2 regions of the Tindallia texcoconensis genome follow, and region 2 is predicted to be linked to the other one. Evidence: predicted binding sites of a transcription regulator. Region 2 holds the regulator's gene; the other holds the start of a gene.
The links. Region 2 encodes HrcA, which represses chaperone genes, less so after heat shock. Its sites were predicted from a motif close to TTAGCACTCNNNNNNNNNGAGTGCTAA; they were not measured.
Positions count from the first base shown of each region.

Region 1: ACZ47N_RS04390 (co-chaperone GroES) is a predicted target of HrcA. The motif match lies at 2,797-2,823, and genes of this name have one in related genera.

Region 1 is NZ_AP042431.1:930,728-935,162, forward strand. It holds gene groL (chaperonin GroEL) at 766-2,412, opposite strand; gene ACZ47N_RS04390 (co-chaperone GroES) at 2,460-2,744, opposite strand; gene ACZ47N_RS04395 (DUF554 domain-containing protein) at 3,188-3,892, opposite strand; gene ACZ47N_RS04400 (hypothetical protein) at 3,911-4,435, opposite strand, start outside.
Region 2 is NZ_AP042431.1:522,430-526,864, reverse strand. It holds gene lepA (translation elongation factor 4) at 1-34, shown strand, start outside; gene hemW (radical SAM family heme chaperone HemW) at 52-1,194, shown strand; gene hrcA (heat-inducible transcriptional repressor HrcA) at 1,324-2,355, shown strand; gene grpE (nucleotide exchange factor GrpE) at 2,437-3,033, shown strand; gene dnaK (molecular chaperone DnaK) at 3,081-4,435, shown strand, end outside.

The DNA of each region.
Region 1 (4,435 bases), 410 kb from region 2:
ACAAACCATTTTACTTCAACTACTCAACTACTCAACTACTCAACTACTCAACTACTCAACTACTTAAACTACTTAAACTACTTAAACTACTTAAACTACTTAAACTACTTAAACTACTTAAACTACTTAAACTACTTAAACTACTTAAACTACTTAAACTACTTAAACTACTTAAACTACTTAAACTACTTAAACTACTTAAACTACTTAAACTACTTAAACTACTTAAACTACTTAAACTACTTAAACTACTTAAACTACTTAAACTACTTAAACTACTTAAACTACTTAAACTACTTAAACTACTTAAACTACTTAAACTACTTAAACTACTTAAACTACTTAAACTACTTAAACTACTTAAACTACTTAAACTACTTAAACTACTTAAACTACTTAAACTACTTAAACTACTTAAACTACTTAAACTACTTAAACTACTATCTTTAAGGTGCTACTTGCTACTTGCTACTTGCTACTTGCTACTTGCTACTTGCTACTTGCTACTTGCTACTTGCTACTTGCTACTTGCTACTTGCTACTTGCTACTTGCTACTTGCTACTTGCTACTTGCTACTTGCTACTACTAAACTCAATTCCCCACATATTCTAACCGTCTGTCAGAGGATTCAAGGAAGGAGTCTATCTTCCTGTAATGTTATTATAGCAAAAGTGTGAATATTTTGCAAGCTTAATATTGATTTTTTTTAAAAGTTTTTTTAAAAAAGGGATCATCGCAAGATGATCCCTTTAGGCTTTTAAACCTTACATCATGGGCATGCCGCCGCCCATGCCACCCATGCCGCCGCCCATACCAGCGCCAGCTGCTGACTCATCTTCTTTGATATCTACCACAGCACTTTCTGTCGTAAGAATCATTGCAGAAATTGAGCCTGCATTTTGAAGAGCACTTCTAGTTACTTTTTTAGGATCTACAATCCCAGCTTTAATCATATCAACGTATTTTTCGTTCAGGGCATCAAACCCAAAGTTCTTATCGGAGTTCATCACTTTTTCAACAATAACAGATCCTTCTAGTCCAGCATTTTCAGCAATTTGTCGCAATGGCTCTTGTAATGCTCGCTTCACAATGGCTGCACCAGTTTTTTCGTCGCCTTCGAGACTATCTACTACTTCTGATAATGAAGGAATAACATTCACTAAAGCTGTTCCTCCACCTGCAACAATGCCTTCTTCAACAGCTGCACGAGTTGCGTTTAAAGCATCCTCAATTCGAAGCTTTCTTTCTTTAAGCTCTGTTTCAGTTGCTGCACCAACTTGAATAACAGCCACACCACCAGATAATTTCGCTAATCGCTCTTGTAATTTTTCTTTATCAAAATCGGAAGTGGTATCTTCCATTTGTGTTTTGATTTGTGCAATGCGCTCTTGAACTTTTTCTTGATCTCCAGCACCTTCTACGATTGTAGTGTTTTCTTTATCTACCTTAACCGTTCGAGCCGTTCCTAACATGCTGATTTCAGCATTTTTTAGCTCGTAACCTAGTTCTTCTGAAATAACTTGTCCGCCAGTTAAAGCTGCAATATCTTCCAACATGGCTTTTCTTCGATCACCAAAACCTGGTGCTTTAACAGCTACGCATTCGAAAGTACCTCTCAGCTTGTTTACAACTAAAGTAGCCAAGGCTTCTCCTTCAAGATCTTCTGCAATGATCACTAATTTTCGTCCTTGCTGAACTACTTGTTCCAGCAAAGGCAGCAATTCTTGAGCATTGGAAATTTTCTTGTCTGTAATCAGAATATATGGGTTGCTATACACGGCTTCCATCTTCTCTGAATCCGTTACCATATATGGAGAAAGATATCCACGATCAAACTGCATACCTTCCATCATATCTAAAGTCGTTCCCATAGATTTAGATTCTTCTACAGTAATAACGCCATCTTTGCCTACTTTATCCATAGCATCGGCAATTAAAGATCCAATTTCTTCATCTGCTGCAGAAATAGAACCAACTTGAGCAATCGCTTCTTTGCTTTCTATTGGCAGCGCAATGTTCTGAAGCTCTTCCACTGCTTTTTCAACAGCCTTATAGATCCCCTTCTTTAAAATCATTGGGTTAGCTCCAGCCGCTACGTTTTTCAAGCCTTCTCGAACAATTGCTTGAGCTAATAAAGTTGCTGTAGTCGTTCCATCACCAGCTACGTCATTGGTTTTAGTCGCTACTTCTTTAACGAGTTGCGCGCCCATGTTTTCAAACGGATCTTCCAGTTCAATTTCACGAGCAATGGTTACTCCATCGTTGGTAATCAAAGGAGAACCGAACTTTTTATCAATCACTACATTTCTACCTTTTGGCCCTAATGTAATTTTTATGGTATCAGCCAGTTGGTTTACACCGCTTTCCAAGGCTTTTCTTGCATTTTCACTGAATCTAATATCTTTTGCCATGTTAAAATACCCTCCTTGTTGATTGTTTTCTCTTTACAGCGTTGCTCTTATTCTACAATAGCCAGTACTTCACTTTGACGCAAAATGGTTACTTCTTCTCCATCTAGCTTCACTTCCGTACCGGAGTATTTGGAAAAAATTACTTTATCGCCTTTGGTTAACTCCATGTTCACTTCTTTTCCATCGACCATTCCACCTGGTCCTACGGCTAAAACTTCAGCCATTTGTGGTTGCTCTTTTGCGCTTCCTGGCAACACAATACCACTCTTTGTTTTTTCTTCTGCTTCTAATTTTCTAATGACTACTCGATCTCCTAGTGGTTTAATTTCCATTTCTTTCACTTCCTCCTTTTCCTATCTTAATAAAATTATTTCCGTTTTATTGTTAGCACTCACCTTAGCTGAGTGCTAACATACTACTATCATATAGAAAAGCGAATCATGATGCAAGGTTATTTATCGACAAATACATATAATTATATGCCATTTATCCAAAATAAGACATTCAAGCTTCTATATACTTCTGATTTCATTGTTTTTCATTGAAAATGAATTTTCGGCACCGTGATCTATGGATTCCTTGTGATTCCTAAGATAAAAAAGACGCTTCGCGTCTTGTTAGTTGGAAAGTTGGTTAGTTGGAAAGGAAAAGCAAAGTCAAAGTCACAAAATAATCCACAAGTTAAATGCGCATGCTATTTCCTTAGACAGAACAAAAAAATAAAACCGCATGCGGTTTTATTTAAACTCAGAAATATAAAGAAATAGTCCATATCCTAAAAAAGCATGGCCACCTGTCGAATCAATCCCTCTACAATAGGATACATCATGGGGATAAATACGGCTGGAAGCAAGTTCCCCACTGGAACCTTCTTAATCTCCAAAATATTGAAGGATATTCCAACAATAAGCAAGCCTCCAATTGCAGATATTTCCAACACAACAGCCTCTGTCAATAGGACGGCTAAATGCCCCGCAACCAAAGTAATCGTCCCTTGGTATACAAATACACTGAAGGCAGACAGCAATACGCCTATCCCTAAGGTAGATGCAAAAATAACCGATGAAACACCATCCAACAAAGATTTGGCATAAAGGGTTTCATGATTGCCTGCAAGACCACTCTCCAAAGCTCCTACAATAGCCATCGCTCCTACACAGTAAATAAGACTTGTCGTAACAAACCCCTTGGCCACCAGACCTTCACCCTGGCCCATTTTTCCTTCAATGGACTTGCCCAAGGAATTCAACTTGCCTTCTATGTCCATAGCTTCCCCAATAATCCCTCCCAATACAATGGAAAAAATCATCAGCAGGACGTTTTCCGTTTTTAAAGCGCCGGATAAGCCTATAACAAAAACAGCCAGTCCTAATCCTTGCATCACGGTTGTTTTAAATCGCTCTGAAATGCCTTTTTTAAGCAAAAGCCCCATGGAACCACCAAAAATGATGGCTAAACTGTTTACGACTGTCCCTAGCATTTCTGACCGTCTCCTCTCCTATAGTATAGGCTCGTAAATATGAAATCCTTCGTGAACAAGATTCCCGGACATCACATCGAAATAAACCATGGTAGGCTGACCGCCCTTCTTAACTCGAAAGCCATGGGCCAGCTTGGGCTTGAATCGTGTATCAAAAGATCTTACAACACTTAACCCGTTATAAGTCATAATCCCCAACTCTTCTCGCCACCGACGTCGAACCTCTTGTCTTGATAACACTATGGGTGTATTAGGAACTTCCGTCTTGCAATAGCCATTCTGAAATTGAAGCAATCGCCCATCCACAGCAGAAATTTGAATTTGGAAAGCATCGCTGACAATCTCAATGTTGGAACGGATCGGCGCAAAGAGAAAAGCAAAAAAAGGTTCTTCTGTTGTGCCATTCACTGGTTGAAAATACACTTCCCTTTTCATTTCGCCTTCTATTTTTACATGCTGCAACGCCCTATCCAATGCTTCTTCCATTGTTAGGGACACCTCTCCTGGATTGGATTGAAGTGTCTGATATTCTCTGATGCGTCC
Region 2 (4,435 bases):
AGCATTTATGTCCGTATTAAAACTTGATTCCTGATTTTTGGAGGTTGATTGATGAAAACCTGTGCACCTATAAGTATTTATATTCATATCCCGTATTGTGCTTCTAAATGCCATTATTGTGATTTTGTGTCCTGTGTTGGTAGTGAATCTGAAATAAGCCAATACCTTGGATACTTGGAGTTAGAGATGGAGTTATATCAAAAACTCTTGGAAAACCGATGCATTAAAACCATTTTTTTGGGTGGAGGGACTCCATCTTTAATTTCCAGTGAAGAGATGATAAAGCTAATGAAAGCGCTTAAATCTACATTTAATGTGATGCCAGACGCAGAAGTTTCGGTAGAAGCCAACCCAGGACATATGGATCAACGAAGACTTCATGGTTACAGGCAAAGTGGCATTAATCGGATTAGCTTTGGATTGCAGGCAAGGCAGACCCCATTATTAAAAACTCTTGGAAGGCATCATCGTGCAGAGGATTTTTATCAACAGGTGATACAGGCTAGGAGAGAAGGGTTTTCGAATATAAATGCGGATATTATTTTTGGCGTACCAGGTCAACAGATGCAAGACTGGGTGGAGACCATTGAGTATGTTACCGCCATGAATTTACCGCATTTGTCATGCTACGGTTTGACCTATGAAGAAGGAACCACCCTTTATAAAAAAATGAAGGCGGGACTAGAAAACCCTTTAGAGGAAGAACTGGAGTGGCGTATGTATCGAAAAACCATTGAAACTCTTCAAAAAAGCGGGTATCTACACTACGAAATATCAAACTATGCCAAACCTAGTTATGAATGTTTGCATAATCTCACCTACTGGAAAAATGAAGAATACCTGGCCTTGGGTATAGCGGCACATGGATACTTTAATGGAGAGAGGTATGGCAACGTAGAAAACATAAAGGATTACAAATCCATGTTAAAGCAAGGGTGTTATCCAGTTCTGATGAGAGAGCCCATCAGCCAGATGGAGTCGATAAGAGAAACATTGTTTTTAGGCCTAAGATTGAGGGATGGAATATCCTTAAAGGCCTTTTATAAGAAACATAAACAATCATGCCTCCTTTTGTTTGGAAATGAGATACAAGAGTTGAGGCAGAAAGATTTATTGTGTCTAGATGGAGAACGGATAAAACTAACCGAAAGAGGCTTTGATTTAGCAGACCAAGTACTGGTTGCTTTTATGTAACCAGCAGCCATAGGAGAAAAATCCAGAAGTAGGGTTGACAAAAGTCAAGCAAAATGGTATTTTTATATCAAGAATTAGCACTCGACACTCGAGAGTGCTAACAACGAAGGGGATGCAAAGGTGATGTAAATGGCTTTAAACCATCGAAAACTAAGAATCTTAGAAGCTATTATCAGGGATTACATTGAATCTGCAGAGCCTGTAGGATCTAGAAGTCTTTCTAAAAAATACGATTTAGGGGTAAGTCCTGCGACGATTAGAAATGAAATGTCTGATTTAGAAGAAATGGGCTTTATACAGCAACCACATACATCTGCTGGACGGATTCCATCGGATAAAGGATACAGACTTTATGTCGATAAGCTGATGGAGATTAAGAGAACAGCCAAGAAAAACAGGATACAGATACGAAGCGATATACTTAAAAAATATGGCGAATTAGAACAATTATTAGAGTATACGTCTAGGGTATTGTCTGACTTCACTCAATACACATCCATTGTTTTAGCGCCTCAAGTAAAGAAGAGTCGTATTAAACAGATTCAATTGGCACGATTGAGTGAGGACACGATGTTAGCCATTTTCATTACAAACACAGGGCTTATACAGAATCCTATATTTAAAATTCCGCCAGATATGAAGCAGGAAGAGTTAGAAAAAATCTCCAATTTCTTAAATCAGGAATTCGCAGGCTCAACCTTAGAAGAAATTGAAATACGAATGGCAGATGACTTGAAAAAAGAGTTGGCCCAGTTCCACAATACAGTATATGCATTGTTACCTGAGATGTTTAAAACCCTGGAGCAAGTCAGTGATGTTAGTTTGTATTTAAGTGGTACAACCAACATTTTTAACTTTCCAGAGTTCAATGATTTGACAAAGGCGAGGTCATTTTTAAATCTTTTAGAAGAAAGAAAGACCATTGGCCAGTTGATTTCACGTCAAGATTCAAGTCGATTGAATGTATCAATTGGGAATGAAAACACGATTCAAGAAGCAAAAGAATGCAGTATTGTTACAACTACGTATCACTTAGATCAAGAAACCATAGGGCAGTTAAGCATTATTGGTCCGACTCGTATGGATTACGATCGTGTTATGTCGGTATTAGCACAGGTAAGTAAAATGATGACACAGATCTTAAAGGACCAATCATATTAATGACATGATCAAGTGCGAAGCAATGACTTTGCACTCTCCTTATGTACACAGATGATAATTAAAGGCAGGTGCTTATAATTGATGAAAGAATACAAGGAAGAACTAAAGCAAGAAGAACAAGAAGAACAAGAAGAACAAGAACAACAAAAACAAGAACAAACGCATAAAACACTGGAAACAGAAAAAGAAGCAACAGAAGTCGAGGAAGAAACAGTTGAGGAAGAAACAGTCGAGGAAGAAACATTAAAGCAAGAAGAGGAGAAACAAGAAGGGGACGATAGGCTTCTTCGTCTTCAGGCTGAATTTACGAATTATAAAAGACGAGTGGAAAAAGAAAAAGCAGATCTTTATATCTATGGATGTGAAAACCTGGCGAAAGACCTTTTGCCTGTATTAGATAACTTGGAACGGGCGCTTGAAGCCACAGAGGACAAGAATGCAGGAATCTACAAAGGGGTAGAGCTGATCTACCAGCAAACCTTAGAGGTTTTTAAAAAACATGGCATCCAACCCATAGAAACAAAAGGTGTGGCTTTCGATATGAATAAACATCATGCAGTCATGACAGAACCTTGTGATGAAGATGAGGTTAAGGAAACAGTGGCACAAGAACTGCAAAGAGGATACACCATTGATGAACGGGTTTTACGGCCTGCCATGGTTAAAGTGTATAAATAAAAATTAAATTTGAGTATTATATTGAACCATCAAGGAGGAATAAAAAAATGAGTAAAGTAATAGGGATTGACTTAGGAACAACAAATTCATGTGTAGCCGTGTTAGAAGGTGGAGAGCCAGTTGTTATTCCGAATTCCGAAGGGAATCGCACCACACCATCCGTGGTGGCTTTTGGAAAAGAAGGAGAAAGAATTGTTGGAGAACCAGCCAAACGCCAAGCTGTGACAAATTCAGAAAAAACCATCCAATCCATTAAAAGACATATGGGAACGGATCATAGTGAAAAGATTGATGACAAAGCATATGCACCACAGGATATTTCAGCAATGATCCTTCAAAAATTGAAAGCAGATGCGGAAGCGTATCTGGGTGAAACCGTAAGCGATGTTGTGGTAACAGTACCAGCTTATTTCTCAGATAGCCAACGTCAAGCAACAAAAGATGCAGGGAAAATTGCTGGAATGAACGTATTGAGAATTATCAACGAACCAACAGCAGCTTCACTTGCTTATGGGTTGGATAAAGTGGATGAACAGCAAAAAATTCTGGTTTATGACCTGGGCGGAGGAACTTTCGACGTTTCAATCTTAGAGTTAGGAGACGGCGTATTTGAAGTGCTGGCTACTAGCGGAAACAATAATCTTGGAGGGGACGATTTTGATCAGGTTTTGATTGATCATATCGCCAGTGAGTTTAAAAAGCAGGAAGGCATTGATCTGTCAAAAGACAAAATGGCATTACAACGTTTGAAAGAAGCAGCAGAAAAAGCAAAAAAAGAGTTGTCTAGTACCATGACAACCAATATTAACTTACCCTTTATTACGGCGACTAATGAAGGACCAAAACACTTGAATTTAGATGTTACTAGATCTAAATTTGATGAACTGACTTCACACTTGGTGGATAAAACCATTGATCCAATGAAAAAAGCCTTATCAGATGCTGGGTTAAAAGCAGAAGAACTGGATCGAGTTATTTTAGTTGGAGGATCTACAAGAACCCCTGCTGTTCAAGATGCTGTCAAACGAATTACAGGAAAAGATCCCCACAAAGGCGTGAATCCAGATGAAGTTGTGGCTTTGGGAGCTGCGATCCAAGGTGGTGTGCTGACAGGTGAAGTCAAAGACGTATTACTACTTGACGTGACTCCGTTATCCCTAGGAATAGAAACCTTAGGTGGCGTCTTTACTCAGTTAATTGAGAGAAACACCACCATTCCCACTAAAAAGAGCCAAACATTCTCAACAGCAGCCGATAATCAACCCTCTGTTGATATCCATGTGCTTCAGGGCGAACGACCCATGGCAGCCGATAATATAACCCTTGGACGATTTGAGCTTAGTGGAATTCCACCAGCTCCAAGAGGAGTACCTCAGATTGAAGTTGCCTTTGATATCGATGC